DNA from 4 places in the Mesorhizobium sp. M7A.F.Ca.US.005.03.1.1 genome. Region 3 is predicted to be linked to each of the others. Evidence: riboswitches for the same ligand, from Rfam matches in the RefSeq annotation. Region 3 holds a riboswitch; each other region holds the start of a gene.
The links. Region 3 has a riboswitch for cobalamin ahead of bluB (5,6-dimethylbenzimidazole synthase). Riboswitches for the same ligand answer to the same signal wherever they lie in the genome.
Positions count from the first base shown of each region.

Region 1: another riboswitch for cobalamin. It lies ahead of EN990_RS17180 (ABC transporter ATP-binding protein); the one in region 3 lies ahead of bluB (5,6-dimethylbenzimidazole synthase).
Region 2: another riboswitch for cobalamin. It lies ahead of EN990_RS29595 (DUF1636 family protein); the one in region 3 lies ahead of bluB (5,6-dimethylbenzimidazole synthase).
Region 4: another riboswitch for cobalamin. It lies ahead of EN990_RS08245 (aromatic ring-hydroxylating dioxygenase subunit alpha); the one in region 3 lies ahead of bluB (5,6-dimethylbenzimidazole synthase).

Region 1 is NZ_RZRO01000038.1:4,034-11,718, forward strand. Features, by position in the region: gene EN990_RS17160 (MFS transporter) at 1-280, shown strand, start outside; gene EN990_RS17165 (D-arabinono-1,4-lactone oxidase) at 293-1,570, shown strand; gene EN990_RS17170 (alanine racemase) at 1,570-2,709, shown strand; gene EN990_RS17175 (AraC family transcriptional regulator) at 2,715-3,548, opposite strand; cobalamin riboswitch at 3,804-4,011, shown strand; gene EN990_RS17180 (ABC transporter ATP-binding protein) at 4,176-4,964, shown strand; gene EN990_RS17185 (ABC transporter substrate-binding protein) at 5,014-5,961, shown strand; gene EN990_RS17190 (iron ABC transporter permease) at 5,991-6,977, shown strand; gene EN990_RS17195 (phosphatidate cytidylyltransferase) at 7,003-7,685, opposite strand, start outside.
Region 2 is NZ_RZRO01000106.1:270-7,954, forward strand. Features, by position in the region: partial or broken gene EN990_RS29585 (cobaltochelatase subunit CobN) at 1-1,069, opposite strand, end outside; gene cobW (cobalamin biosynthesis protein CobW) at 1,088-2,125, opposite strand; gene EN990_RS29595 (DUF1636 family protein) at 2,128-2,556, opposite strand; cobalamin riboswitch at 2,595-2,799, opposite strand; gene EN990_RS29600 (winged helix-turn-helix domain-containing protein) at 2,830-4,029, opposite strand; gene EN990_RS29605 (NADH-quinone oxidoreductase subunit A) at 4,361-4,726, shown strand; gene EN990_RS29610 (NADH-quinone oxidoreductase subunit B) at 4,717-5,298, shown strand; gene EN990_RS29615 (NADH-quinone oxidoreductase subunit C) at 5,303-5,905, shown strand; gene EN990_RS29620 (NADH-quinone oxidoreductase subunit D) at 5,906-7,096, shown strand; gene EN990_RS29625 (NADH-quinone oxidoreductase subunit E) at 7,097-7,685, shown strand, end outside.
Region 3 is NZ_RZRO01000056.1:3,395-11,079, forward strand. Features, by position in the region: gene EN990_RS21720 (TetR/AcrR family transcriptional regulator) at 1-392, shown strand, start outside; gene EN990_RS21725 (hypothetical protein) at 682-1,665, shown strand; partial or broken gene bluB (5,6-dimethylbenzimidazole synthase) at 1,788-2,513, opposite strand; cobalamin riboswitch at 2,516-2,696, opposite strand; gene EN990_RS21735 (histone deacetylase family protein) at 2,818-3,744, shown strand; gene EN990_RS21740 (exodeoxyribonuclease VII small subunit) at 3,748-3,999, shown strand; gene EN990_RS21745 (DUF2277 domain-containing protein) at 4,110-4,376, shown strand; gene EN990_RS21750 (pirin family protein) at 4,416-5,336, shown strand; gene dxs (1-deoxy-D-xylulose-5-phosphate synthase) at 5,479-7,392, shown strand; gene EN990_RS21760 (hypothetical protein) at 7,541-7,685, shown strand, end outside.
Region 4 is NZ_RZRO01000012.1:40,646-48,330, forward strand. Features, by position in the region: gene EN990_RS08220 (alpha-glucosidase) at 1-1,633, shown strand, start outside; gene ugpC (sn-glycerol-3-phosphate ABC transporter ATP-binding protein UgpC) at 1,658-2,770, shown strand; gene EN990_RS08230 (DUF680 domain-containing protein) at 2,850-3,095, opposite strand; gene EN990_RS08235 (DUF680 domain-containing protein) at 3,165-3,365, opposite strand; gene EN990_RS08240 (DUF680 domain-containing protein) at 3,445-3,642, opposite strand; cobalamin riboswitch at 4,154-4,356, shown strand; gene EN990_RS08245 (aromatic ring-hydroxylating dioxygenase subunit alpha) at 4,471-5,718, shown strand; gene EN990_RS08250 (hybrid-cluster NAD(P)-dependent oxidoreductase) at 5,744-6,844, shown strand; gene EN990_RS08255 (PqqD family protein) at 7,014-7,445, shown strand; gene EN990_RS08260 (serine kinase) at 7,494-7,685, shown strand, end outside.

The sequences.
Region 1 (7,685 bases), on a different contig from region 3:
GTTCTGGGTCGCTGCCCTGGCCATGGGCTTTATCCTGCTGTTCATCGTGCCCTACCAGATCCGTCTGGCGATCACCGCCGACGAGACGCGCACCGCCGTGCTGCTGGTGCCGGCAGCCCAACTGTTCGGCCTGGCGATCGGGCCGATTGCGGCGTCGCTGCTCATCGACGGCAAGGATTTCCGGCCGGTGCCGGAATTCGCCGCCGCCAGCGCGGTGGCAAGCGTGGCGCTGCTCGGTCTCTTCGTTCTTGTGTCACGTCGCCGTCGTGCGGTTGCCTGAGCGGGGAGCGCCATGTCGAACACTTGGAGCAACTGGTCGGGCTTCGTAAGTGCCGAGCCCAAGCTGATCGCCAGCCCCAGCGATGTCGGTGAACTCGGTGATCTCGTCCGGAGCGCGCCTGGCCCGGTGCGCGTCGCCGGCGCCGGTCATTCCTTCACACCGCTGGTGAAATCGCAGGGCACGATCCTGTCCCTGGAGAGACTGGAAGGGCTGGTCTCGCACGACGCGCAAAAACATCAGGCGCGGGTGCGGGCAGGGACCCGGCTCGGCCCGCTCATGCACATCCTGCAAGGCATTGGCCAGGGCCTGCCCAACATGGGCGACATCGACCGCCAGGCGATCGGCGGCGCGCTGGGCACAGCCACGCACGGCTCTGGGCCGACGCTCGGCGCCTATCACACGCAGCTGGAGACGGTGCAGATCGTCGACGGGCTTGGCAAGGTCCGCGACTTCAAGCGGGCAGGGGATCGGGACATGATCCACGCCATCGGTGTCGCGCTCGGCGCTTTCGGCGTGCTCACCGAAGTGACGCTGAACAACATCGCGACCTACCGGTTGCGCCGCCGCAAATATGTGCTGCCGATCACCGAGATGCTGCGTGATTTCGAGGCGATGATGGCCGCGCATCGCTCGGCCGAATTCTACTACATTCCGTTTTCCGGCTATGCGCAGTTCATCGCCAGCGATTTCAGCGATGCCGCACCCACCACGCGGCCGCCGGAAGAGGACGAGGCGGGTTTGAGGACACTGCGCAGGCTGCGCACTTCACTTGCCTGGCTGCCATCGCTGCGTGGCCGCCTGATCCGATCGGCGGCCGCCAAATTTCCCGCCGAGGACTACGTGCAGGACTGGCTCAACGTCTATGCCAGCGACCGGCAGACCAAGTTCAACGAGATGGAATATCATTTGCCGTTCGAGGAAGGGCCGAAGGCGCTGGCCGAGATCATCGAGCTGACCGAGAAGCGTTTTCCCGAGGTCTATTTCCCGATGGAGGTGCGCTCGGTCGCGCCGGACCAGTTCTGGCTTTCGCCATTCTACAACAGGCTGACCTGCTCCATCGCCATCCACCATGACGCCGCGAACGATCCTTTGCCGTTCATGCGGGCGGCAGAGCCGATCTTCCGCAGACATGGCGGCCGGCCGCATTGGGGCAAGATGCACAGCCTGAAAGCGGCGGAGCTGAAAAAGCTCTACCCGCGCTGGGACGATGCCATGGCGGTGCGCCGCGACATCGATCCGGAAAACCGCTTCGTGTCGCCCTACATGGCCGGCCTGTTCGGCATCGAATGATGAGCACCTATTTTTCCACCCTCTCGGATGCGCTGAAGACCGCCGGCATCTTCCGACCCTGCCTGCTGCTCGACCGCGATCGGCTGGACGGAAACATTGCCCTGGTAAAAGGGAGGCTGGATCCCGGCCTGGCCGTGCGGCTGGTCGACAAATCGCTCGCCTGCCTGCCGCTGCTTGCGCATATAGGCAAGGCGCTTCGCCATGAGCGCTTCATGACCTTCCACCCGCCGATCAGCGAGGCGGTGCTGAAGGCGTTTCCGGATGCCGATCTGCTCTACGGCAAGCCGATGCCGATCGGTGCGGCAAGGGCTGCGCTGGTGAAGGGTGATGCCGACTGGTCGCGTGTCTGCTGGCTGATCGACAGCGAGGAGAGACTGGCGGAATACGGTGCTCTCGCTGACGAACTCGGCATCGGCCTGCGCATCGCTTTCGAGATCGATGTCGGGCTGCATCGCGGCGGCTTTGCTGATCCCGCGGCCTTGTCGAAGGCGCTGAGCGCGTTGCCGGTCCGGCTGCATTGCGAAGGCGTCATGGCCTACGAGGCGCATGCGCCGCTCATTCCCGGCCTTTTCGGCGGACCGGCAAAGGCATTGGCGGAGGCGTCGGCGCAGGCTGCGGCGTTCGTCGCCTGTCTCGGTGCCGACCAGCGCCGCATCCTCAACATCGGCGGCAGCAAGACCGCGCTGCTTCATCGTGGCGGCGCGGCCAATGAAGTGTCGATGGGCTCGGCCTTCGTGCTGCCCAGCGACTTCGATACGCCAGGCCTCGACGGCTTCCAGCCGGCGGCTTTCATCGCTACGCCGATCCTGAAAGTGGTCGAGCCGATGCTGCCTGGCCCGCCGGCCGTTACCCGCCTGCTGCAGGCGCTCGGCCGGTTTCCGCGCAAGGGCTGCTATCTCTATGGCGGCAAGTGGATGGCCGAGCCGGTCTTCCCCCAAGGCATGAAGACGAACGGCCTGCTCGGCCTGTCCTCCAACCAGCAATTCATGGGCTTGCCCGCCGATGCGACCGCAAGGCCAGGCGACTACGCGTTTCTAAGGCCGACGCAGAGCGAGGCCGTGCTGCAGCAATTCGGGTCGATCGACGTGTTTTCCGGCGGAAAGGTCATCGATCGCTGGCCGGCGCTGCCGATGGCGTGATCGAGCTACGCCTTCACCGGTACCCAGATCTCCAGCCCGCCATTGCCGCTGTGGGCATCGAACTCCGGTCCATAGCGCTCGAATTCCGGTGCATCCGCGATTTCGTGACCGGAGTCGGGCAGCCAACTGTTCCAGATCGTGTTGATCGTCCGGCGGATGGATGAGATGTGCTCGCGGTGCGAGAACACCGCATATTTCTGCGCCGGCACCCGCACCCGATAGAAGTCCTTCGGCAGATCCGCAAAGCCGGACACTTCGACGCCGACGACATAGTCGAAATTGCCCGCGTCGTCGCCGTTAAGGCAGACGCCGTAGAAAACGCCTGAGATCTCGCCTGGGATGTTGCCGATATAGGGTGCAAAACGCTGCCACTGCATCGGAATCCCGGCGCTGGTTTCACAGCTGTAGCGTTCGCCGAGGCCGGCGATCAGGAACGGCCGGCTGGTCTCGAAGCGCGGTGGTTCGAGATTGGTGAGGAAGGACTGGTCCATCAGGATCGGCTCCACGAGGTCGAGGTTGTTGGTCGAGCCTTGCGCGCGTACCAGTTCCGGCGTGGTGCCGAACTGATCGCGGAAGGCACGGGTGAACGCCTCATGCGAGTTGTAGCCGGCGTCGAGCGCGACGGCGAGGATGTCGGGCGCTCCGCCGGCCAGCTTGCGCGCCGCCTCGGTCAGCCGGCGTGAGCGCATGTAACCCATCACCGAGCGGCCGGTTGCGGCGCCGAAGGCGCGCGTCACATGAAAACGCGACACGCCGCTGCTTTGCGCGACATCGTCAAGCGAGATCGCCTCCGGCAGATGGCTCTCGACGAACCACAGCGCTTTCTCGGTCGGGTTCATGGGGCTCCTTTTCGCATTGGCCGGATCATCTTGGCGTTTCCTGGCGCGGCCAGTTTGATCGAAATTGCGCATCCCGTGCAATCTGCGCCGATCCCATGGGCTTTCGCTTGACAGCGGGCCGCGTCATCTCCTAAGAATGTTATGTTATTACATAAAATATTATGTTATTACATAAAGTGAGCGTGCAATGCCTGTTTCCCTTAGCTGGCCCACCACTTCGTCCGAGAAATCCATTGCGAAGCGTTTGGTGGAAATCTACGCTGAAGTGGTGATGGTCCCCGAGCCGAAAGGCGAGGGGTGAAAAGGGAACACGGTGAGGCCTGTTCAGGTCGAGGCCGTGGCTGCCCCCGCAACTGTAAGCGGCGAGCAAAATCCGTGAATGCCACTGGCCGGCAAGGCTGGGAAGGCAGGATGGCGCAACGACCCGCGAGCCAGGAGACCTGCCATCACTGAGTTGACCGGACGGGGTGTGCCGGGAGGAAACGCGAGTCCCGGTCTTGTCGGCCGGTTCGCCAGCTTCCTTCCGTCGCCAGTTTTGGAAAGTGACGGAAAGTTGGACGGCTCCATCGATCATCGCATCACCATGCGCACGCTTTGCCGTCCCCGCAATCCGGCGGGCAGCAGCCGATGAGCGCAGTGCTTCTCGAAGCCCATGACCTCTGTGCCATGGCGAATGGGCGGAATCTGGTCCAGGCGGTCAGCTTCTCGGTGGCCGCTGGCGATCGCCTTGCCATCATCGGTCCCAACGGCGCCGGCAAGACGACGCTGCTGCGCATGCTGTCGGGCATGCTGCGGCCAAGTTCCGGCGAGGTGAAGCTTGGCGGACGCGGGCTGGACAGGATTTCGGCCGCCGAGCGGGCGTTGCATATCGCCGTTGTCGGCCAGACCGACCAGCCCGATCCGCGGCTGGCGGTGATCGATTATGTCGAGCTTGGCCGGGTCCCGCACGCCGGGCTGCGGCGCAGGCGCGAGGAACGCGATATCGCCGTCGAGGCGCTGCGCCGGACCGGCCTGCTGCCGCTGCTTGGCCGCACCGTCGGCTCGCTGTCGGGCGGCGAGCGCCAGCGCGCCCAACTGGCGCGCGCCATCGCCCAGCAGCCCAAAATCCTGTTCCTCGACGAACCGACCAACCATCTGGACCCGCGCGCCCGCGGCGAACTGCTCGACCTCGTGGCAGGCTTCGAGATGACGGTGATCGCGGTGCTGCACGATCTGGCGCTGGTAGCACCCTTCGCCACCAGGGTTGCGGTGATGAATCATGCCCGCCTGCAAGCGCTCGCCGCACCGCGCGAAGCGCTGGCCCAACAGCTGATCCGCGAGATTTTCGGCATCGATGTGCTGCGCCTGCGCCATCCGACCGAGGATCGAGAGTTGACGGTGTTCGAGGTTCCGAACCGTGCCGCGCCGCCGTCGTGATTGAAGCCGTTCCATAGTCGACCCGATCCCACCCACAAGGAGCATACCCGTGAAACGCCTCGCTTTTTCGCTTGCCGTCTCGCTGCTGACCTCGACCGCCTTCGCCTTCCCGGTAACCGTCGACAGCTGCGGCAAGCCGCTGACCTTCGACGCGCCGCCGAAGCGCGCTGTCATCCATGATCTGAACATGGCCGAGATGGCTTTCGCGCTGAAATTGCAGCCGTCAATCGTCGGCCTGACCGGCATCACCGGATGGTACAAGGTCGGTCCCGAATTCAAGGCAGAGCAGGGTTCGATCCCGGAGCTGGCGCCGAAATATCCGACGCTCGAAAACCTCGTGGCCGTGGAGCCGGATTTCTTCTTCGCCGGCTGGTACTACGGCATGAAGCCGGGTGGCGAGGTGACGCCCGACACGCTTGCCCCGCACGGCATCAAGACGCTGGTTCTGGCGGAAAGCTGCGTCCATCTCGACAAGAGGCGCCCCGCCGCCTCGATGGACCTGCTCTACGGCGACGTCGAAAAGCTGGGCAAGATCTTCGGCAAGGAGACAGAGGCGGAAAAGCTTGTCTCTGGCTGGAAGGCGCAGCTCGCCGACATCACCGCCAAGGTCGGCAGCGCCAAGGGCACGCGGGTGTTCCTCTACGATTCCGGCGAGGACAAGCCGTTCACCGCAGGCAAGTTCGCCATCCCCAGCGCCATGATCACTGCCGCCGGCGGCGACAACATCATGGCTGACATGGACACCAGCTGGGGCAACACGGATTGGGAAACGGTGGCGTCGCGCAATCCGCAATTCCTCATCCTGCTCGATTACCAGGACGGTGGCGGCTACAGGAAGCTGCTCGACTTCCTGAAGGCGCATCCGGCCATGAAGGAGACCGACGCGGTCAAGAACGAGCGCTTCGTTGCCCTCCGCTACGCCGAGCTGACGCCTGGACCCGCCAACATCGAAGCGATCGACAAGATCGCCAAGGCCATGCACCCGGAAGCATTTTGAGCTTGCGCCATCCGGCATTTGCGTTGGCCATGCTGGCGGGAGCGGCGGCGATCGCCGCTCTCGCTCTGCTGTCGATCGCCTATGGCTCGACGCTGATCCCGCTGGCCGACGTTGTAGCAGCGCTTGGCCGCGCAATCGGCTTAGGCGGGCACGACGTGTCCGGGCCGGTCGGCAAGATCGTCGTCGATCTGCGGCTGCCGCGCACGATCCTGGCCATCTGCGTCGGCGCGGGCCTCGGCGTCGTCGGCGCGCTGCTGCAGACAGTGACCCGCAACGATCTCGCCGATCCGTTCCTGTTCGGCCTGTCGTCGGGCGCCGCCGCCGGTGCTGTTTCCGTCATCACCGTCTTCGGCGACAGCTTTGGCATCTGGACGTTGCCGGTCGCGGCCTTCACCGGCGGCATATTGGCCGCCGGCGTCGTCCTGCTGCTGGTCGCGCGGGTGAGGGGCCAAGGGCCGGAGCGGCTGATCCTCGCCGGCCTTGCCGTGTCCTTCATGTTCACCGCCTTGACCAACTACCTGGTCTTTGCCGGCGACCAGCGCGCCGCCCACTCCGTGTTGTTCTGGACGATGGGCGGCCTTGGCCTGGCGCGCTGGGACAATATCTGGTTGGGCGCGCTGGGTGCGGGCACCATTCTGGCTTACGCGCTGTGGAACCACCGCCGGCTCGATGCCTTCCTGGCCGGCGAAAACGCCGCCGAAAGCCTTGGCGTGCCAGTGGCGCGCATGCGCCGAATGACGTTTCTCGTCGCCGCCTTCTCGACGGCGATCCTGGTCTCTGTCGCCGGGGTCATCGGCTTCGTCGGGCTGATGATCCCGCATCTGTCGCGGCCGCTGGCAGGCCCCTTGCATCTGCGCCTGGTTGCCAGCTGCGCCGTCTTCGGCGCGGTGCTTTTGCTGGCCAGCGATCTTCTGGCCCGAACGCTGCTGCCGCCGCAGGAACTGCCGATCGGCATCATCACCAGCTCGGTCGGTGCGTTCTTCGTCGTCACCATGCTGATCCGCAACCGGCTTTGAGCGCGTTTGGCAACCGGTCGCCGGATCACACGGTCCAGAAATAGCGCACGATGTGGAAGAACACCGGGGCGGCGAAGACCAGGCTGTCGGTGCGGTCCATCATGCCGCCATGGCCTTCGATGAGATGGCCCCAGTCCTTGACGCCCTGGTCGCGCTTGATGGCCGAGGCGACCAGCCCGCCTAGGAATCCCATCGAGCAGGCGACGAAGGCCACGGCTGCCGCCTGCAGCGGCGAGAAGGGCGTCACGAACGACAACAGCGCGCCGAGCAGGCTCGCCGACACCAATCCGCCGATCAGCCCTTCCCAGGTTTTCGACGGCGAGACGTTCGGCGAAAACCGGTGTTTACCAAACAGCTTGCCGAAGATGTACTGCAGCACGTCGCTGCCTTGCACGACGATGATCAGGAAGGCGATCAGCAGCAAGGTGCGGCCTTCGAAGCCTGGCACGTCGAGTGTCAGCAGGGCGGGGACGTGGCTGACGCAATAGACCGAGATCATCACCGCCCATTGCTGCGCGGCGATCCGCTCGAGGAAGCGTTCGGTGTCGCCATGCAGCGCCGTGATGGCCGGCATCAAGAGGAAGCAGTAGACCGGAATGAAGATGACGAAGAGCCCATACCAGGCGGTCCACACCAGCCAGTACTGAAACGGGATGATGATGCCGAACATGCCGAGCAGCACCCAATGGTCGCTGCGGCGCGTATGCG
Region 2 (7,685 bases), on a different contig from region 3:
CCGGTTCCGGCCGGTTGGCGAAGGCGCGGTGGCCAAGCGCGGGATCGGTCTCGGTCTCGCCCTTGAAGGAAATGGCGCCGGCGAGGACGCGGCCGTCGAGTTCGGGCAGCACGACATGCATGGCGAGGTCGGCGGGTGCCAGGCCACGCTGGTTGTTTTGCCAGATGTCGCGGCGGGTGGTGGCGACGATGACCTGGAAGACAGGCACGCCGGCGCGGTCGAACAGCGTTTCGATGCCGGGTTCGGCGCCTGAGGCGAAAGCGGTCGCGGTGATGATGGCGGCGGGCTTCAGCGCCGTCAGTGCTGTTTGCACGAATGCCAGGGATGCCGGGTCCTTGAGGCTGGAGACGAAGATCGGGACTGGGTCGATGCCGCGCTGCCGCAGCGCTTCAACAAGCGCATCGATGGGCGCGACATCGGCGGCCAGCAGCATCGAGCGATAGAACAGGATGGGGATGATAGGAGCGTTGACGTTGTAAGCGCCAGCATTCGATAAGTCCGGCTTCTCCACAACTCCACATCCAGGCACGTAAAAACCAGCTTTCGGCACCACCACCGGGCCGATAACTTCCGCATCCGACCCCGCCAGCCGCGCCAATTTCCGCACCAGTGCGCTCATATTCGCCGGGCCGCCCTCGCGGAAATAGTCGAGCAGGCCGTCCAACTCCTCGCGCGGCAGCGTCGAGGCTTCGATCAGGCGCAGATCCTCGTCGCGGCATTCGCCGGGCAGCAGCGCCAGTTTTATGCCGCGTTCGCGGGCGGTCGAGGCAAGCTGGTCGCAGCCGTAGCGCCACCAGTCGTAGCCGCCGAGGATGCGCACGAGGATGATCTTGGCATGGCGGGCGACGCTGTCGACCCAGAGGTCGACGGACATGGGATGGCGCAGGTCGCGCAGTGCGGCCAGCCGCATCGAGGGCAGGCGGTCGGCATCGGTCCTCCACGCCGCCGCCAGTCCGGCGAGGTCGCTGTCGGTGAAGGACAGCGCCACGATATCCGCCGGCGTCTGCCGCAGATCGACCGGCTCGGCGAGGTCGTCGAGCGAGGCGGATGTCGTGGTTAGGATGTGCATCGCAATCCGTGTCCGAAATCAGCCGGCGAGTATACGCTCGATCGCCGGGCGGTTCAGCCCTTTCAGGCCGATGACGACGAGGCGCGAGCGGCGGTCGTCCTGCGCGGTCCAGGCGCGGTCATAGTAATGATTGACGCGCGGCCCGACGGCCTGCAGCAACAGCCGCATCGGCTTGCCGCCGACCTCGACGAAGCCTTTTACACGCAGCACGTTCTCTTCTTCTGCGACCGTGGCGACGCGTTTTGCCAGTTCATCGGGATTGGCGACCGAGGCTATGTCGACAATGAAGGTGTCGAAGTCGTCATGCTCGTGGTCGAAGGCGCCGTCATGATGGGATTTGCGGTTCTCGATGTCGTCCTCGACGGCGAGACCGAGCCCGAGCAGCACGGAGGGATCGACCTTGCCATGCGAGGTCGGCACGATCTTCACTGCGCGGGCGGAGTGTTCGCCAATGATGGCATTGGCGCGGGCGGTGCCGGCGGCGTCCATCAGGTCGCTCTTCGACAGGATGATCAGGTCGGCGCAGGCGATCTGGTCCTCGAACAGTTCTTCCACCGGATCGTCGTGGTCGAGCGTCTCGTCCCCGGCGCGCTGCGCCTGGAGGGCCTCCATGTCGTTGGCGACGCGGCCTTCGGCCAATGCCGGTCCGTCGACCACGGCGATGACGCCATCGACGGTCACCCGGCTTTTCACGCTCGGCCACTGAAAGGCCTGGACCAGCGGCTTGGGCAGTGCCAGGCCCGAGGTTTCGATCAGGATATGGTCGACCTTCGGCGTCAGCGACAGGATTTGGTCGAGCGCCGGGACGAAATCATCGGCGACAGTGCAGCAGATACAGCCATTGGCCAGTTCTACGATGTTTTCCTCGGGGCAGGTGTCGATACCGCATCCCTTGAGGATCTCGCCATCGATGCCGATGTCGCCGAATTCGTTGACGATGATGGCGATGCGCTTGCCGCCGGCGTTTTCCAGGAGATGGCGGACCAGCGTCGTCTTGCCGGCGCCGAGGAAGCCGGTGACGACGGTGCAGGGAACGCGGGATACGGAAGTGGTCATGGTCAATCCTTCAGCATGTCGATGGGTGGAATGCGGGCCACGAGGCCGCGCTTGAGGCTATCGGGGCGGCCACGCCACGGGATCAGGCCATCTTTCGAGGTGGCGAAGAGCTTTGCGCCTGTCACGAGGTCGGCGCCGCTGGTCGCGGTCAGGTCGCCGAAGACATAGCTCCAGCAGCCGTCGCGCAGGATCGCGGCGCTGAGGCGCCGCTTGCAATTGCCAAGGCATTCGACGCTGCGGATGCGGATATCGTCGCCAGCGGCGGCGCGGCGCGTGTCGTCCGTCAGCAACTCGCCGGCGCGGGGATGAGCGTCGGAGCCGGTCTCATTGCGGCAGGAGCCGCAGACGATGATGGTGACGCCGGCCAAGGCATCATCATGGCCGGACGAAATATCCGCTGTGCCAGCCGAAAAACTGCTGTCGTGGTCCAAAGATCGGGCTCCTTGCCCGGAAACCCGCCGGGCGATCGGATTCTACAGTCGCAGACGGCAGGTCTCCTGGCTCGCGAGTCATCGCCTTGGGTAGCCGCCTTCCCGGGAATTCCCAGTGGTTTTCGGCCTTGGCTCTTCGCTTACAGTTGCGGGGACAGCCGCGGATTTGGGATTTTGCCCCGCACCGCATTCCCTCTTAGCCCTTGCCGTTGCGGGCAAGGGACCATCTGGAACCGGATTTAGGCTTTTGCGGGCGGCGGTGTCAACGCGAGCTTACGACACCGCTATGTCGGCCAGCGCCGGCCCCAAATCCCCGGCAGGCGTCACTTCGATGCGTTCGAGCCCGAGCCAACCCTGCATCTGCTTCAATTCCTCGAACAGCTCCGCAGCGGTTTCAGGCGGCGCACCGGGCTCCGCATAGGCTGCATGGACGCGCAGTATGCTGGCCGGGCGATCGGCCTTGAGGTCGACGCGTGCCACGATCCTGTCGCCGAGCAGGAACGGCAGGACATAATAGCCGTATTGCCGCTTGTCGGCCGGCGTGTAGATCTCAATGCGGTAGTGGAAGTCGAACAGCCGCTCTGTGCGCGAGCGTTCGAAGACGACAGGATCGAACGGCGCCAGCAGGGCGCGGGCCTCGATCTTGCGCGGCAGACGCGCGTCTTTATGAAGATAGGCGGGCTTGTCCCAGCCTTCGACGCGCACCGGCAGCAACTCGCCCGTTTCAACCAGTTCCTCCAGCCGGCCTTTCATATCGGCCGGCGACAGGCGGAAATAATCGCGCAAATCGCCTGAAGTCGCCACGCCGTGGGCGCGGGCGGAAATGCGCAGCAATTCGCGGTGCGCGTCCTCAGGCGTCGGCACCGGCAGGTCGAGGATCGCCTGCGGCAGCACGCGCTCGGGCAGGTCATAGAAGCGCTCGAAACCGCGGCGGTGCGCCGTGGTGATGCGGCCGGCCCAGAACAGCCATTCGAAGGCGTGTTTGGCATGGCTCCAGCCCCACCAGCCGCCCGAACCTTTCTGGCCCTCCAGCGCGGAAGCGGCGATCGGGCCGCGCTCGGCGACCTCGCGGTAGATCTCTTCGATGTAGGCGGCGTGCTCGCGGCCCCATTTGGCGAGACCCAGATACATTTCCTCGCCCCGCTCGGCGCGCTGCATGCGCCAGCGCATCAGCGGGTATGTCTCGACCGGCAGGAAGGAGGCCTCGTGCGCCCAATATTCGAAAACCATGCGCTTGCGCGTCACGGCCGCGTTGTCGAGCAGCGAGAACGGGTAGGGGCCAAGGCGCGAATAGAGCGGCATATAATGAGCGCGCACCACCGCGCTGACGGAATCGATCTGCAACAGGCCGGTGCGGGAGAGCGTGCGGGCAAAATGCCGTCGGTCGGGCGTGCCGGTCGGGCGAGGATCGAGGAACCCTTGGGCGGCAAGGGCGATGCGCCGGGCCATCGGGAGCGAGATCTTTTCCTTCATGCAGGTATCACTTTGACGTGTTTTGACCGAGGGTCGAATGGCTGATTCCAACCCATGCTAGCAGGGTTTTGGCGGCATCCATGTCAGGAGAGAAAAGTGGAGTAAAAAGCGAAGGAAATCAAACAGGAGCGGATCGGACCAGTTTGCCGCGATATGCCGTCCAGGTCGATGTTTTGAACAAGGTTTGACTTGCTTCGCTGGAAGTGCTGCGCTAACCCTCGCCGCGTTGCAGCATAGGCCCTTAAAACGGTTCAGCGGTTAAACTGTCACGCTTCCGCATTAGGGTCCGGTGCTGTAATCAACGTGGATTGGCGCCAACGGAAAGCCGAGCATGAACGCACTCTTGAGCTCATACCTGCCCATCGTCCTGTTCATAGGCGTGGCGCTGGTTGTCGGCCTGGCGCTGCTGGCCGCGCCCTTCCTGGTGGCCTACCGCAATCCCGATCCCGAAAAGCTTTCCGCCTACGAGTGCGGTTTCAACTCGTTCGACGACGCCCGCATGAAGTTCGACATCCGTTTCTACCTGGTGTCGATCCTGTTCATCATCTTCGACCTGGAAGTAGCCTTCCTGTTTCCGTGGGCGGTGTCGTTTTCGAAGATCGGCATGCTCGGTTTCTGGTCGATGATGGTTTTTTTGGCGGTGCTGACCATCGGCTTTGCCTATGAATGGAAAAAAGGAGCGCTGGAATGGGATTGAACGACAGTTCAGGCACCCTCGTCGCGCCGAAGCCCAAGGGCATCATCGATCCCAACACCGGCAGGCCGGTGGGGGAGGACGATCCCTTCTTCCTCGAGATCAACAACGAGTTGGCCGACAAGGGCTTTCTGGTCACTTCGACCGAGGCGCTCATCACCTGGGCGCGCAGCGGGTCGCTGATGTTCATGACGTTCGGCCTCGCCTGCTGCGCGGTCGAGATGATCCACACCTCGATGCCGCGCTATGATTCGGAGCGGTTCGGCGTCGCGCCGCGTGCGTCTCCGCGCCAGTCCGACATCATGATCGTCGCCGGCACGCTGACCAACAAGATGGCGCCGGCGCTGCGCAAGGTCTACGACCAGATGCCGGAGCCGCGCTACGTCATCTCGATGGGCTCCTGCGCCAATGGCGGCGGCTATTACCACTATTCCTATTCGGTGGTGCGCGGCTGCGACCGCATCGTGCCGGTCGACATCTATGTGCCCGGCTGCCCGCCGAGCGCCGAAGCGCTGCTCTACGGCATTCTTCTCTTGCAGAAGAAGATCCGCCGCACCGGCACGATCGAACGGTAAATCCATGACCGCATCCCTGAGCGAACTGTCGACCTATCTCGGCGAGAAGCTGATCGGCCGCGTGAACGAGGCTGATATCGCCTATGGCGAACTCACCATCCATGTCGAGCCGCGCGATCTGGTCGAGGTGATGACCTTCCTGCGCGACGACGCGCGCTGCCAGTTCATCTCGATCATCGATGTCTGCGGCGCCGACTATCCGTCGCGGGCCAAGCGTTTCGACGTCGTCTATCACCTGTTGTCGCCGAAGCAGAATGTGCGCATCCGCGTCAAGGTGCAGGCCGACGAGGAAACCATGGTGCCGTCGATCACCGGCGTCTATCCCGGCGCCGACTGGTTCGAACGCGAGACCTACGATCTCTACGGCGTTTTGTTCTCCGGCCATCCCGACCTGCGCCGCCTGCTGACCGACTATGGCTTCGAAGGCCATCCCTTGCGCAAGGATTTCCCGCTGACCGGCTTCGTCGAGGTGCGCTACGACGACGAGGCCAAGCGCGTTATCTATGAGCCGGTCGAGCTCAAGCAGGAATTCCGCAATTTCGATTTTCTGTCCCCGTGGGAAGGTACGGATTACGTGCTGCCGGGTGACGAGAAGGCAAAGCAGTAAATGGCTGAAACCTCCGTCCGCAACTTCAACATCAATTTCGGCCCGCAACACCCCGCGGCGCACGGCGTTTTGCGCCTTGTGCTGGAGCTGGACGGCGAAGTCGTCGACCGCGTCGATCCGCATATCGGACTGCTGCATCGCGGTACCGAAAAGCTGATCGAAGCCAAAACCTATCTGCAGGCGGTGCCCTATCTCGACCGGCTCGACTATTGCGCGCCGATGAACCAGGAACATGCCTTTGCGCTGGCCGCCGAGCGTCTGCTCGGCATCGAGGTGCCGAAGCGTGGCCAGGTGATCCGCGTTCTCTACAGCGAGATCGGCCGCATCATGTCGCACATCCTCAATGTGACGACGCAGGCGATGGACGTCGGTGCGCTGACGCCGCCGCTGTGGGGCTTCGTCGAACGCGAAAAGCTGATGGTGTTCTATGAGCGCGCCTCCGGTTCGCGCATGCATGCCGCTTATTTTCGGCCCGGCGGCGTCCATCAGGACCTGCCGCGTCAACTGGTCGAGGACATCGGCAAGTGGATCGACCCGTTCCTGAAGTCGATCGACGACCTCGACCGGCTGCTGACCGGCAACCGCATCTTCAAGCAGCGCAATGTCGATATCGGCATCGTCTCGCTGGCGGATGCCTGGGCCTGGGGTTTTTCGGGCGTGATGGTGCGTGGCTCGGGTGCAGCCTGGGATCTGCGCAAGTCGCAACCCTATGAATGCTATTCGGAGATGGATTTCGATATTCCGATCGGCAAGAACGGCGACTGCTTCGACCGCTACCTCGTGCGCATGGAAGAAATGCGCCAGTCGGCGAAGATTATGCGCCAGTGCGTCGACCTTTTGCTCGGCAAGGAGAGCACCGGCCCGGTGTCGAACCTCGATGGCAAGGTGGTGCCGCCCAAGCGCCAGGCAATGAAGCGCTCGATGGAAGCGCTGATCCATCACTTCAAGCTCTACACCGAGGGTTATCGCGTGCCGGCCGGCGAGGTTTACGCCGCTGTCGAGGCGCCGAAGGGCGAATTCGGCGTCTATCTGGTTTCCGACGGCTCCAACAAGCCCTACCGCTGCAAGCTGCGCGCGCCGGGTTTCGCGCATCTGCAGGCGATGGATTTCCTCTGCCGCGGCCACATGCTGGCCGACGTCACCGCCGTTCTCGGCTCCCTCGACATCGTGTTTGGTGAGGTCGATCGCTAAATGTCAGTCCGCCGTCTCGCAGAAGCCAGCGTCCAGCCAGCATCCTTCGCCTTCAACCGGGCGAATGCCGCGGCTGCGAAGCAATGGATCAAGAAGTACCCGAAGGGCCGTGAACAGTCGGCCATCATCCCGCTTCTGATGATAGCACAGGAGCAGGAAGGTTGGGTGACGAAGGCGGCGATCGAGACGATCTCCGACATGCTCGGCATGCCGCGCATCCGCGGGCTGGAAGTCGCGACCTTCTACACGCAGTACCAGTTGAATCCGGTCGGCACGCGTGCGCACATCCAGGTCTGCGGCACCACGCCCTGCATGCTGCGCGGTTCGGAAGCGCTGATGGATGTCTGCCGCTCCAAAATCCATCACGACCAGTTCCACACCAACGACAAGGGAACCTTGTCCTGGGAAGAGGTGGAATGCCTCGGTGCCTGCGTCAACGCGCCGATGGTGATGATCTTCAAGGACACGTTCGAGGATCTGACGCCGGAACGCCTGGCTGAAATCATCGATCTCTATGACGCCGGCAAGGGTGCTGCGGTGGAACCGGGGCCGCAGAATGGCCGCACCGGCTCGGAGCCGGCCTCCGGCC
Region 3 (7,685 bases):
GCATCAATGAGGTCGCGTCGAGAGCGCCGACCCGCTGGCAGCATTTCGTCGACGAGTGCTCGACCTATATCGAGATGGCGCTGGAGCCGGAAATCCAGCGCATCATGTTCCGGGATGGCCCGGCCGTGCTGGGGGATCCAGCGCAATGGCCGAATGCCAGTGCGTGCATCGTGTCAATGACCGACCATCTGACCGCGCTGCAGGAGGAGGGGGTCGTTGTCTCGAGCCTCGACCCCGAGACGGCCTCGCGACTGATCAACGGAGCGAGCAGCCAGGCAGCGCAACGGATCGCCAATTCGGACGACCCCGAAGCGACGTCCAAGAAGGTGGTGACGGCGTTCAAGCAACTGCTCGAAGGCCTGCTCAAGAAGCCGGATCCGCAGTCGAATTGAAGTTCCCACCGGAGCTTTTCGTGCCGGCAGCTGTTCCCGATAGGAATTTTTTCTCGACACCTGCCCTCAGCTAAGGTACATATTCGTCCATGGTGCTGATTTGCGCCGGTGACCCGCCGCACAGGCGGGTTTTTCGTTTGATGCTCCGTCAGACAATGCGCCGGCGAAAGGCTGCGAAAGAAAACCGTTGCCCAGAATTCGTCGCCCTGTGGTGCCAGGGCCGGCAATTGACAATCGTCGGGTTGAGTTCATCCTCTTCCACCATCTCTGAGGCGGAGATTCGGGGCACATGTGGGATTTCGAGATCGGCCGGTCGGTGTCCATCATGATGCGGACCTGGCCGTTCATCGTCTTTCGTATGATCGTCTATTTCGGCATCACGCTGGCCTACATCATGGCGACCGGCACCGGTGCCTCGGTCGGCTATGGTGTCGGCCATATCTCCACCGATCCCGACGGGCCCATGTCCTTTGCCCTGTGGGGCGGCGTGGTCGGGTTTGGCATCGTCTCGATCGCGGTCTACTGGATCCGTGAATACATCCTCTATATCGTCAAGGCCGGCCACATCGCCGTCATGGTTCATCTGATCGACGGCCGCGACATTCCCGGCGGTCAGGACCAGATCGCCTACGCCAGGGATGTCGTCACCCAGCGTTTTGCCGAGGCCAATATCCTTTTCGTCGTCGACCAACTCGTCAAGGGTGCCATCCGCGCCATCACCGGCCTGCTCGGCGGTATCGCCGCCTTCCTGCCGATACCGGGCCTGAGCGGCCTGGTCTCCTTCATCAACACGGTGATCCGCCTGTCGCTGACCTATGTCGACGAGATCATCCTCGGCTACAACATCCGCATCAATTCAGCCTCACCCTTCGAGACGGCGCGCCAAGGCGTCGTGCTCTATGCCCAGAACGGCAAGGTCATGGTCAAGAACGCCGTCTGGCTGGCGGTCATCATGTGGGGCGTGTCGTTCGTCATCTTTCTGATGATGCTGGCGCCTGCCGGCGCCATTCTGTTCCTGATGCCCGGCCAGCTCGCCGGCTGGGCCTTCGTGCTCGCCATCGTCTTCGCCTGGGCGTTCAAGGCGGCCTTCATCGAGCCTTTCGCCATCGCTTGCCTGATGCAGGTCTATTTCAAGACCATCGCGGGCCAGGTGCCGGATCCGGCCTGGGACGCCCGGTTGGCCGAGGCGTCGTCGAAGTTCAGGGAGCTCAAGGACAAGGCGCTCGCCTCCTTCGGCGGTTCGCGCTGGGGTACGGCCGGCGCCACACCCTGATCGGCCGGGCAGGTGGTGTCTGGTGAGGCAGAAACGGTGTTGAGGCGCGCCACGGTGGACTTGAGCTGTGCCTCGCCTTGCCCGGAAAACGTCTCGCTCATGATCAGTTCCGGCAGCGGCAGCCGCCGTCCCCAACCATGCGTTTCAAGGTCCGGTTTGGAAGCGAACTCGGAAACACGGCCGACGCAGAGATAGGCGATTGGCGTTACGTGATCCGGAATGGCCAACAGCCGCTTCAGCGCCTCAGCCTCGATGATGCTCACCCAGCCGACGCCAACGCCCTCGGCACGCGCGGCCAGCCAGAAATTCTGCACCGCGCAGACGGTGCTGTAGAGATCCATCTCCGGATTGTGCCAGCGTCCCAGCGGCGAACCCTTCGAGCGCTGCCGGTCGCAAGTGATGCAGATGTTGAGCGCGCTTTCGCAGATGCCTTCCAGCTTGAGCTTGCGGTACAGCGCCTGTTTTTCCGCCTCGATCGCCGGCAGTTCCTGCTCGCGCGCGGCCAGGAACAGGTCGCGCACCTCCGCTCGTCGTCCGGCATCGCGAATGACAATGAAATTCCATGGCTGCATGAAGCCGACCGATGGCGCGTGATGGGCGGCAAGCAGCAGCCGCGCCAGCACGTCGTCATCGATCGCGTTGGGCAGGAAATGGCTGCGCACGTCGCGCCGCGTGAACATGGCGCGATAGACCGCATCGCGCGCATTCTGGTCGAATCCATCGTCAATGGCAGCGGTCATATGTTCCGGCATCGCTTGTCCCCTTGCGATTGCAGATTCAAAACGGTCAGAGCGTACGCTGTGCGTCCAAATGGACGCACGTCGCTCTGATGCCACCCGCCCGACCATGCGGATGACGATGCCTGCCAGGCCGGTCTTCTGGCTTGGGATCAACCCGCGTCCGGTGCCTTCCCGTCATCGACAGTGGCATTTACCGGCGCGGTCCCCCTCACAGCGTTGGGCACGCCACGGAATTCAACCGTGTTCCCGATTCTCCCGCTTGCGGCGGGCACCAGGCAGTACCAAGGACTTTACGCCGAAGCGCCGGCGGGGCCAATGCCTGCGGCGACACGAATGGACGCAGGCGCGATTTTCCCCAGTCATCGGCCGCCCGTGCATGGCCTTTGTCGATCGGGGTCACTAGATTAGGACGATGACCACCCGTCTCTACACGCATCCGATCTTCCTCGAGCATCTCACGCCGCCCGGACATCCCGAGCGGCCCGACCGCCTGCGCGCCATCGAGCGCGTGCTCGATGAGGAAGCCTTTGCCGCGCTCGATCGTATCCAGGCGCCGGAAGGCGACGAGGCCACCATCCTCTACGCGCATCCCGCCGATTTCGTCGCCCGCGTGCGCGCCGCCATCCCCGACGAGGGGATTGCCCGCATCGATGCCGACACCACTGCCAGTCCGAAGAGCTGGCAAGCGGCGATCACCGCGATCGGCGCCGCCAACGCCGCCGTCGATGATGTCTTTTCGGGCCGCGCCGACAACGTCTTCGTCGCCGCCCGGCCGCCCGGCCATCATGCCGAAAAGACCACGGCCATGGGCTTCTGCCTGTTCAACACGGCGGCGATCGCGGCGCGTTATGCGCAGAAGAAACACGGTGTCGAGCGCGTTGCCATCGTCGACTGGGACGTGCATCACGGCAATGGCACGCAGGATATTTTCTGGGACGATCCCTCGGTGCTCTATTGCTCGACACACCAGATGCCGCTTTATCCCGGCACCGGAGCGAAGACCGAAACGGGCGCCGGCAATATCGTCAACGCACCGCTGGCGCCGCAGACCGGCAGCGAAGTGTTTCGCGATGCCTTCCTGTCGCGCGTCCTGCCCGCGCTCGACAATTTCGCGCCCGACCTGATCATCATTTCGGCCGGGTTCGACGCGCACCACCGCGATCCGCTGGCCGAGATCAATCTGACCGAGGATGATTTCGACTGGGCGACCGGCCAGTTGATGCAGCGCGCGGCACGCCACAGCGGCAACCGGCTCGTAAGCCTGCTCGAGGGCGGCTACGATCTGCAGGGATTGGCATTTTCGGTCGCCGCCCATGTCGGGCGACTGATGAAAGGATGAATGATGGCTGGTGAGACCAACGAAGACGTCAAGGCGATGAGCTTCGAGCAGGCACTCGATGCGCTGGAGAAGATCGTCGATGATCTGGAGCGTGGCGACGTGCCGCTCGACCAGTCGATCAGGATCTATGAACGTGGCGAGGCGCTGAAGGCGCATTGCGACCGGCTGCTGAAGGCCGCCGAGGACAAGGTCGAGAAGATCAGGCTGTCGCGCGACGGCAAGCCGGTTGGAACGGAGCCGCTCGACGCGGATTGAGGCCGGTCCGAACGATGGCCTCGCCTCACCGGTTTTTGGACATGATCATGATCGAGGCTATAACTCGTTCCGATTGAAACAGCTCAAGGACAAGAGGAGATACGGAAGCGATGTGCAGAAACATCAAGACCCTGTTCAATTTTGATCCGCCGGCAACCAATGACGAGGTGCGCGACGCGGCCCTTCAGTTCGTCCGCAAGCTGAGCGGAACGACGCGACCCTCGAAGCAGAACCAGCACGCCTTCGATCATGCCGTCGACGCCATCGCGGCCTCGGCGCGCGAACTGCTCGATTCCCTGGAAACCCATCAGCATCCGCGCAATCGCGAAGAGGTGGCGGCCAAGCTGCGGGCAAAGGCGGCCATCCGCTTTGCCTGATGCGGCCAGGCGGCCTTCGACCACCGACAAGGAGAGTCCATGAGCTTCTTCCCCGGGAAAGACCCTGAGGTGGGCGATGCGTTCGCCAGCGATCAGATCGAATTGATGGTCGTTCCGAACGCCAAGGACATCGGTGGTTTTCAGGTGCGCCGTGCCCTGCCAACGGCAAAAAGGCGGTTGGTCGGTCCGTTCATCTTCTTCGACCGCATGGGTCCCGCGATCCTGCGGGCCGGCCAGGCGCTGGACGTCCGTCCGCATCCGCATATCGGACTGTCGACGGTCACCTATCTGTTCGACGGCAAGATCCGGCACCGCGACTCCCTCGGCACCGAAATGGTCATTCAGCCCGGCGACGTGAATTTGATGACCGCCGGCCGCGGCATCGTCCATTCGGAGCGTACGCCGGAGGAACTGCGTGGCGCGCCGATGTCGATATCCGGCCTGCAGACATGGCTGGCGCTGCCGGACGACAAGGAAGAGGTGGCTCCTGTGTTCGAGAACACAGGAGCGCTCAGGCTTCCCGAGATTGATGCCGAAGGCGTCAACGGGCGCCTCATCATCGGCGATTTCCAAGGATTACGGTCCCCGGTCAGGGCCGATTCGGAGACGCTCTACGCCGACCTGCGCCTGGCGCCCGGCGCCAGCGTGAAAATCCCTGCCGATGCGGAAGAGCGCGCCATTTACACGCTGGAAGGCGAGGTCTCGATTTCGGGCGATGTGTTCCCAGCCGAACGGCTGCTGGTCTTCCGTCCCGGTGACGAGATCGTCGTGTCGTCGCAGACCGGGGCGCATTTCATGCTGTTCGGCGGCGCCTCTCTTGGTTCGAAGCGTTACATCTGGTGGAATTTCGTCTCGTCGTCGAAAGAGCGTATCGAACAGGCGAAAGAGGAATGGAAGACAGGCCGCTTCGACATCGTTCCAGGAGACGAGGAAGAGTTCATTCCGCTGCCGGAAAGCTGATGCCTGTCGCCCAAAGTGGCCCGGTTTTGGGGAAACGACCTGCATAGAAGCAAAAGACCACAGTCTGATCCGCGTCACTGACACGCATTTACTTTCGCCGGCCGGCGGCCTATTTCGCCCATCAACCGAAAGCCTGAGCACCGTGAACGCAACGCCGCATACGCCGCTTCTCGACAAGACCCGCATCCCGGCCGACCTGCGCACGCTTGCCGAGAGTGAGCTGCCGCAACTGGCGTCCGAGCTTCGCGCCGAGCTGGTCGACGCGGTATCCCGCACGGGTGGTCATCTGGGCGCCGGCCTTGGCGTGGTCGAGCTGACAGTGGCGCTGCACTATGTCTTCAACACCCCCGATGATCGGCTGATCTGGGATGTCGGCCACCAGGCCTATCCGCACAAGATCCTGACCGGCCGCCGCGACCGTATCCGCACGCTGCGCCAGGAAGGCGGCCTGTCCGGCTTCACCCGCCGCGCCGAGAGCGAGTACGATCCCTTCGGCGCTGCCCACTCCTCGACATCGATATCGGCCGGCCTCGGCATGGCCGCGGCCCGCGATCTCTCCGGCGGCCGCAACAATGTCATCGCCGTCATCGGCGACGGCGCCATGTCTGCCGGCATGGCCTACGAGGCGATGAACAATGCCGGCGCACTCGATGCACGGCTGATCGTCATTCTCAACGACAACGACATGTCGATCGCGCCGCCAACCGGCGCCATGAGCGCCTATCTGGCGCGGCTGGCCTCCGGCAAGGCCTATATCGGCCTGCGCGATTTCGGCAAAAAACTGACGTCTTATCTCGGCAAGCGCGCGGATCGTGCGATCACAAGGGCGGTCGAGCATGCACGTGGCTACGTCACCGGCGGCACGCTGTTCGAGGAACTCGGCTTCTATCACATCGGCCCGATCGACGGCCACAATCTGGAACATCTGATCCCGGTCCTGAAAAATGTCCGAGACAATGGCGAAGGCCCGGTGCTCATCCATGTCGTCACCCAGAAGGGCAAGGGCTATGCGCCGGCGGAAGCCGCCGCCGACAAATATCACGGCGTCAACAAGTTCGACGTCATCACCGGCGCGCAGGCCAAGGCGCCGGCCAACGCACCGGCCTACACCAAGGTGTTCGCCGAAAGCCTGGTCCAGGAGGGCCGCGAGGACGACCGCATCGTCGCCGTCACCGCAGCCATGCCGAGCGGTACCGGCCTCGACCTGTTCGGCGAAGCGTTCCCGTCGAGGACCTTCGATGTCGGCATCGCCGAACAGCACGCGGTGACCTTCGCCGCCGGCCTCGCCACCGAAGGCTACAAGCCGTTCGCGGCCATCTATTCCACCTTCCTGCAGCGCGCCTACGACCAGGTCGTCCACGACGTCGCCATCCAGAAATTACCGGTGCGCTTTCCCATCGACCGCGCCGGCTTCGTCGGCGCCGATGGCGCCACCCATTGCGGCGCCTTCGACACCACCTTCCTGGCGACACTGCCGGGCTTCGTGGTGATGGCGGCGGCCGACGAGGCGGAGCTGCGCCACATGGTACGCACCGCGGCAAGCTATGATGACGGCCCGATCGCCTTTCGCTATCCGCGCGGCAATGGCGTTGGCGTCGACATGCCGGAGCGTGGCTCCGTGCTCGAAATCGGCAAGGGCCGCATCGTCAGGGAGGGCACCAAGGTAGCATTGCTGTCCTTCGGCACACGGCTGCAGGATTGCCTGATCGCCGCCGAGGAGCTAGGGGCTGCCGGGCTTTCCACCACGGTCGCCGACGCCCGTTTCGCCAAGCCGCTCGACGAGGATCTGATCCGGCGGCTGGCCCGCTCGCATGAGGTTCTGGTGACGGTGGAGGAGGGCGCCGTCGGCGGCTTCGCCAGCCATGTGCTGCAGTTCCTCGCCCATGAAGGCCTGCTGGAAAGCGGCCTGAAGGTGCGCCCGCTGGTGCTGCCCGACGTGTTTACCGACCACGCCAAGCCGGAAAAGATGTATGCCGATGCCGGGCTCGATGCTGCCGGCATCGTGCGCACCGTGTTCGTCGCGCTCGGGCATACGGTTCGCGCCCAGCGCGCCTGAATCAAAGTCTCAGTGACTTGAATCAGTTTGCCGGCCAACGTTCTTAACGCGTTGTTTACGCTGCCGTTTGGCGCTTTGCTTACCGTGTCTCTTGGCCGTTTTTCAACGGCGCCCTGCTAGATCGTGATCAGGCAGGGAGACAGCAACAATGAAAACGCTTCTGTGCGGCGCAGCGCTTTGCGCCGTCATCGTCGCGCCGGCCACAGCCGAAACGCGCTATGATCGCAGCCTCGAAAAGGCGGCCATGGGCATCGTCGCCGGCAAGATGGGCGACATCCGCGGCGGCTTTTCCT
Region 4 (7,685 bases), on a different contig from region 3:
TGACCTCGCCATCGATCGCGACTGGTGGCGGGGCGCGGTGATCTACCAGATCTATCCGCGCAGCTACCAGGACTCGAACGGCGACGGCATCGGCGATCTCAAGGGCATCATAGGCCGCCTCGCCTACATCGCCGCACTCGGCGCGGACGCTATCTGGATTTCGCCGTTCTTCAAGTCGCCGATGAAGGATTTCGGCTATGACGTGTCGGATTACTGCGATGTCGATCCGATGTTCGGCACGTTGGCCGACTTCGACGCGCTGACCGCCGAGGCACACAGGTTGGGCTTGAAGGTGATGATCGACGAGGTGCTGTCGCACACCGCCGACAATCATCCCTGGTTCAAGGAAAGCCGGTCGAGCCGCAGCAACCCGAAAGCCGACTGGTACGTCTGGGCAGACGCCAGGCCGGACGGCACGCCGCCCAACAACTGGCTGTCGATCTTCGGCGGCTCGGCCTGGCAATGGGACACCAGCCGCCAGCAATATTACATGCACAATTTCTTGGCCGAGCAGCCCGACCTCAACTTCCACAACCACGAAGTCCAGGACGCGTTGCTCGACGTCACCCGCTTCTGGCTGGAGCGCGGCGTCGATGGTTTCCGGCTCGACACCATCAATTTCTACTTCCACAGCCAGGGCTTGGAAAACAACCCGCCGCTGCCGCCAGAAGAGCGCAACGACCAGACCGCGCCGGCGGTCAACCCCTACAACTACCAGGACCATCTCTACGACAAGAGCCGGCCCGAGAATCTCGGCTTCCTCGAACGGTTCCGTGCCCTGCTCGATGAATATCCGGCAACGGCAGCGGTCGGCGAGGTCGGCGATTCGCAGCGTGGGCTTGAAGTGGTGGCCGCCTACACCGCCGGCGGCAAGCGCGTGCACATGTGCTACTCCTTCGATTTCCTGGCGCCGGAAAAGATCAGCGCGGGCAAGGTCCGCTCGGTGCTGGAATCCTTCGGCAAGGTCGCCAGCGATGGCTGGTCGTGCTGGGCCTTCTCCAACCACGATGTAATGCGCCCGGCCTCGCGCTGGGCCGCCAATGAGCCCGACCCGACCGCCTACCTCAAGGTCATCTCGGCGCTGCTGATGTCCTTGCGCGGTTCGGTCTGCATCTATCAGGGTGAGGAACTTGGGCTCGGCGAGGCCGACCTTCGGTTCGAGGATTTGCAGGATCCCTACGGCATCCGCTTCTGGCCTGAATTCAAGGGCCGCGACGGCTGCCGCACACCGATGGTGTGGGACGGCGGCGCCAAGAATGGCGGCTTCTCCCAGGCAAAACCCTGGCTGCCGGTGCCGGCCAAGCATTTGGCGCAAGCGGTCAATGTCCAGCAGGGCGACGAGGCTTCGCTGCTCGAGCACTACCGGCGCTTTCTCAGCTTCCGGCGTGCCCATCCGGCGCTGGCCAAGGGCGACATCACCTTCATCGAAAGTGAGGGAGATACCGTGGCCTTCACGCGCCGCGCAGGCAACGAGCAGATCGTCTGCGTCTTCAATCTGGGAGCCGGGCGGGCCAAGGTTGACCTTGGCGGCCGATCGCTGCAACCTCTGCCCGGGCACGGATTTTCGGGGCAGGCGAGCAGCGGTTCCATCGAGCTTGGCGGCTACGGCGCCTGGTTCGGGCGTCTCGACTGAATTTCCAATCACTGGAGGAAACCAATGGCCGATGTCACGCTAAGACAAGTGAAGAAGTCCTACGGCAATCTGAACATTCTCCACGGCATCGACCTCGATATTAGGTCGGGCGAGTTCATCGTCTTCGTCGGCCCGTCGGGCTGCGGCAAGTCGACATTGCTGAGGTCGATCGCCGGGCTCGAGGAAATCACCTCCGGCGAACTCAGAATAGCCGGCGAAGTGGTGAACGACGTGCCGCCGTCGAAGCGGGGCATCGCCATGGTGTTCCAGTCCTACGCGCTGTACCCGCACATGACCGTCTACGACAACATGGCGTTCTCGATGAAGATCGGCAAAGAGAACAAGGCCGAGATCGACCGCCGCGTGCGCCAGGCCGCCGAGATCCTGCAGCTGACCAAATATCTCGACCGCCTGCCCAAGGCGATGTCGGGTGGCCAGCGCCAGCGCGTCGCCATCGGCCGCGCCATCGTGCGCAATCCGAAGGTGTTCCTGTTCGACGAGCCGCTTTCGAACCTCGACGCCGCGCTGCGCGTCGCCACCCGCATCGAGATCGCCAAGCTCAAGGAATCGATGCCCAACACGACCATGATCTACGTTACCCACGACCAGGTCGAGGCGATGACGCTGGCCGACCGCATCGTGGTGCTCAAGGACGGCCATATCGAGCAGGTCGGCACGCCGATGGACCTCTACAAGAAGCCCGGCAATCTGTTCGTTGCCCAGTTCATCGGCTCGCCGGCCATGAACATCCTGCCGGCGACCATCGAAAAGACCGGAAACCCGACCGTCGTCAGCCATGTCGGCGGACGCAAGGCGACCGTGCCGATTGCGACGCCGGCTTCGGCAAAGGGCGCTGCGGTGAGCTTTGGCGTGCGGCCGGAGGACCTGATCATCGCCAGCGGCGCGGACTATCTGTTCGAGGGGACGGTCGACTATGTCGAGCAACTCGGCGAGGTGCAGCTTGTCTATGTCGACATCGGCCGCGCCGATCTGCCGCTGGTGACCAAGCTGCCCGGCAATGTCGAGGTCAAGCGCGGCTCGACATTGCGGCTGAGCGCCAATGGCGAGGACCTGCATATCTTCGACGCGGATGGACGTTCTTTCGCGTTGCATGAAGTGGAAGCAAAGGCGGCTTAACCGCAATTGCCGTGTCAGGCACAAAAAAGAGCGGCGGGCCGGGCCCGCCGCTCTTTGACTTGGAGATCGACTTCGGTTGTTAGTTGTTGCCGAAGAGGTTGCGGTCGGCACCTTGCGGAGCAGACTTCTGGGTGGTGTCACCCGACGAGTTCAGCAGCTTGTAGACCGGCGAACCGGTGTTGCGTACCGAAGAGGTGCGCGTGCTGTCGACCGAAGTCGTGGCGGCAGGCTGATTGGCACCATTGGAGCCAAAGTTGTCGCTGCCGGCGAAGGCATTGCCGGTGATGGCCAGAACGGCGGCGGCAGCAATAAGGATCTTGTTCATTTTAGTCTCCTGAATTCTGGATTTCGCCAGGACGGCAGACACAGCTGCCGTCGGTTGCGAAATTGGTTGTTAGCGACCGAAGAGGTTACGGTCGCTGCCCTGAGCGGGCGTCTGGGCAGCCGGTTCCGAGGTCTTGGTGGAAGCCGTGTACGACTGGTCCACAGCGGCGGCAGGCTGGTTCGGGCCGTTCGAACCGTAGTTGTCGCTGCCCGCGAAAGCGCTGCCGGTGATGGCCAGAACGGCGGCGGCAGCAATGAGGATCTTGTTCATCTTGAATACTCCTGAATGTCTGAATTTCGCCAGGGCGGCGGGCGAGCCCGCCGTCGACCGGAAAACTGGGAATCGGCTGTTAGTTGTTGCCGAAGAGGTTGCGGTCAGCACCCTGGGCAGGCGCCTGAGCAGCCGGTTCCGACTTCTTGGTCGAAGCGGTGTACGAGCTGTCGACAGCAGTGGCTGCCGCGGCGTTCGAACCGTAGTGGTCGCTACCAGCGAAGGCGCTGCCGGAAATGGCCAGAAGGGCTGCGGCAGTGAGAATGATCTTTTTCATTTTTGGTACTCCAGTATCGTCTTTTTTCCGTCCGTCTAGCGGCGTGTCTTGGAAATGAAATCGCGTCGTTCGGACAGCCCCGATGTGGGAGGGCAAGGTCGTCTTTTCCAATCACGAAGTTGTTCCGTGTGGACCATGAATCCCCACCTTGAAATTGTGCCAATGGAATCTAAGGATGCATTTTTCTTCTTCATATCAGTGTGTTAGGTGTAGCCACCTGATGGATCACTGACTGTTTCAGAGGCCCAGCGTTCACACCGTCCTGCACGCACCGTCAACAGAAACGAACCGTTCGGTTCGATTTTAGGGCGAGCTAATAGTCACTTTTCGAAACCATTAACCTTTTTTGACCCCCCGCGAAGGGTCGGATTCGGGAAGATCGCAGCCGGCAAATGGCCGCCCGGGAGGTGGGATCTCGGCCCGCGACGAGCTGCAGTAGCGTTTCGCATGCCGTGTCGCGCCGCATGGATACGATGTCGTTTTCATGCCGACGGCGCGCCCGCGATCGTGGTTAGATCATACCATCTCAGGTGCCGCTTCGTGACGACGAGGCGGAGAATTGGGAAGCCGGTCAGAATCCGGCGCTGCCCCCGCAACGGTGGTGGAGTTCAAGTCGCAACGGGAGACCACTGGGCAACCGCCTGGGAAGGTGTCGCGATGGTCCGCAAGGACAACTCCAGAGCCCGGAAACCAGCCCGAGATTTTTAGACTCGACTGATCGCGGTGGGCGGTCAAGAGGTGGATAGCGCATGTCCGGCACACAGCCGGCCTGTGTTTCAATCCTTCCTCCATCACCACCAGTTCAGTCCTTAGAAACGAGGACAGGACATGGATATCCGCAACGACATGCTGAGGCTCCTGAAGGGGCGCCGGCAAGGCTTTTCGCTGGAGCAGCCCTTCTACACCGATCCGGACTACTTCAAGCTCGACATGGAGCTGATCTGGTATCGCGACTGGCTGTTCATCGGCCATGATTGCGAACTGCCGAAGCCGGGCAGCTACATCACCGTGCAGGTCGGCGATTATCCGGTCGTCCTTGTCCGCGACCAGCACGGCAAGATCAACGCCTTCCACAATTCCTGCCGCCATCGCGGCAGCCGCGTGTGCAACACGGAGAAGGGTACCGCGGCAAAGCTCGTCTGCCCGTATCATCAGTGGACCTACGAGCTGGACGGCCGCCTGCTGTTTGCCCGCCAGATGGCCGACGGTTTCGACAAGAGTGATTTCGGCCTGAAGCCGGTCGCCTGCGAGAGCGTCGGCGGCTACATCTTCATCTGCCTGGCCAAGGAACCGGCAGATTTCGCGCCGATGCGGGCGATGATCGAACCCTATCTTTTGCCGCACCGGCTGCGTGAAGCAAAGATCGCCTTCGAGAGCACGATCGTCGAGAAGGGCAACTGGAAGCTGGTCTGGGAAAACAACCGCGAGTGCTACCACTGCGCCGCCAATCATCCCGAGTTGTGCAAGACCTTCCCCGAGGCTCCAACCATAACCGGCGTCCATGGCGCCGACAGCGACCCTGAAATGGTCGCACACTGGGCCAGATGCGAGGCATCAGGCTTGCCGAGCAAATTCCGCATCGATCCGGCAGGGCAGTACCGCGCCACCCGCGCGCCCTTGCTGCGCGATGCCGTCAGCTACACCATGACGGGAAAACGGGCGGTCCAGAAGAACCTGTCCGACAGCGTTTCAACCGACCGCATCGGCTCCTTGCTGCTCTATCACTATCCGACGACCTGGAACCATATCCTCGGCGACCACGCCGTTACCTTCCGCGTGCTGCCGATCAGTGCCACGGAAACCGCGGTGACAACGAAATGGCTCGTCCACAAGGATGCGGTCGAAGGCGTCGACTACGACCTCGCTGAGCTCACCCATGTCTGGACCGAGACCAACGACCAGGACCGCCGCATCGTCGAGGAAAACGCCTTCGGCATCCTGTCGCCTGCCTATGAACCAGGCCCCTATTCGGAGCTGCATGAGGGCGGCGTGATCCAGTTCGTCGAGTGGTACGCGTCGTTCATCGGGCCGCGCCTTGCCGAAGGCGGCCGGCCGGCCCTGCGCAGCGTCGCCTAGCCCAGGGGATAAGAGGATGAATGCGATGACGGACCTTGGCCTCTATCGCCATCTCGACCAGATGACGCCCTGGAACGACAGGCTGCAGGTGCTGGAAGTGATCGGCGTCAGCGACGAAGCGCCTGACGTGAAGACCTTCACCTTCCGCTCCGACAACCAGACCTGGTTCCGCTACAAACCGGGGCAGTTCGTGACTCTGGAACTGCCGACATCGGACGGGCCGCTGATGCGCACCTACACGCTGTCGTCCTCGCCGTCGCGGCCGTTCTCGATCGCGGTGACGGTCAAGGCGCAGGCGGGCAGCACCGGTACGCGCTGGATGTTCGACCATCTGACGCCCGGTTCGCACGTCAAGGCCTATGGGCCGACCGGCGACTTCTCGCTGCATAGCCACCCGGCCGCCAAATATCTGTTCATTTCGGCCGGTTCCGGCGTGACGCCGATGATGTCGATGCTGCGCTGGCTGAACGACTGCGCGCCATGGACCGATGTCGGCTTCGTCAACTGCGCGCGCCGCCCGGAAGAGATCATTTTCCGCAAGGAGCTCGAACTGCTCGGCAGCCGCATGCCTGGGCTGTCGCTCGGCTTCATGATCGAGGAGCGGTCGAGCCGCGAGGGCTGGTTCGGCCATATGGGCCGCATCGACGCGATCCGGCTGCCATTGCTGGCGCCCGATTTCCGCGAGCGCGAGATTTTCTGCTGCGGCCCCGATCCTTTCATGCGCGCCGTGCGTGGCATGCTGGACGCAGCCGGCTTCGACATGACGAAATACCATCAGGAAAGCTTTGCCGCGCCTGCCGTGGAGGAGATCCCGGCGCCGTTCTCGCCGCCGGCGGAAGACGGCGCCGCTGCCACCGTGGAGGCCGTGACACCGATCCGGTTCTCGCATTCCGATGTCGATGCCGAATGCGTCGCCGGCCAGACGGTGCTGCAGACGGCACGCGCCTCGGGGGTGCGGATTCCCGCCGCCTGCGAGTTCGGCCTGTGCGGCACCTGCAAGGTGAGGAAGGTCGCGGGCGACGTCGAGATGAGCCACAATGGCGGCATCCTCGATCACGAAATCGAGGACGGCTTTATCCTCGCCTGTTGCTCGAAGCCGCTTTCGGCGCTTGAAATCGAGGCGTGACCGGCAGGCACGGTCAGAGACTGTCCATGCCCGCGCGGCCTGCAGCTGCGCTCGGCCGGGCCTACGCCATCTTGCCAAAAACCCTGCAAATGGTTAGACGCCTGCAACGGTGGGGTTGACCGTAGGGGCCGAAGATCATCTCCGCGGCCTGCTTCGGCGGGGAGCAAACATGCGACAATCCGGCGTATATGCCATTGCCAGCAAGGATATCGTCTTTGAATCCTTCGATGGCGAAGCCGTCGTTCTCGACCTGACCACCGGTAAATATTTCGGCTTCTCTGATTCAGGCAGCAGGCTTTGGGATGCACTGTCGTCCGGCGTGCCTGCCTCCGAACTGGTCGGCGCCGCGACCGGGATTGGCGCCCTCGATGCCGCCGCGATTGACGGCTTTGTTTCACAATTGCTCGAATTCGGTTTGCTGGCGGCCGCAACCGATGGCGTGGCAAGACCGGTTCCCAGCGAATTGCTGGCTCAGCTCGCCGCTGCCGGCGAGCCCCTCAAGGTCGACATCCATGACGACCTTGCCGACCTCATTGTCGTCGATCCCATCCACGAGGTCGAGGAGCCCCTCGGCTGGCCCGCAGTGAAGCAGGCCAACTGAGGCGCCCGCCAGGCTCTCGTTGCCGGACAGCTCCGGAACAGGCAGACCATGCCAAACGTCACTCTCGAAAACCTGACTGACTACGCACGTCATGTCCTGGCGCAAGCGCAGAGCAGCGCCGCGCATTATCCACTGACCTGCAAGGTGGGCTTGCCGCATCTGGAGTTGACCACTCATGTGAGTGCCGGCGCGTTGGCGGATGCCTTCGCTCATGGCTTTGTCACGGCTGCGGACAACCGA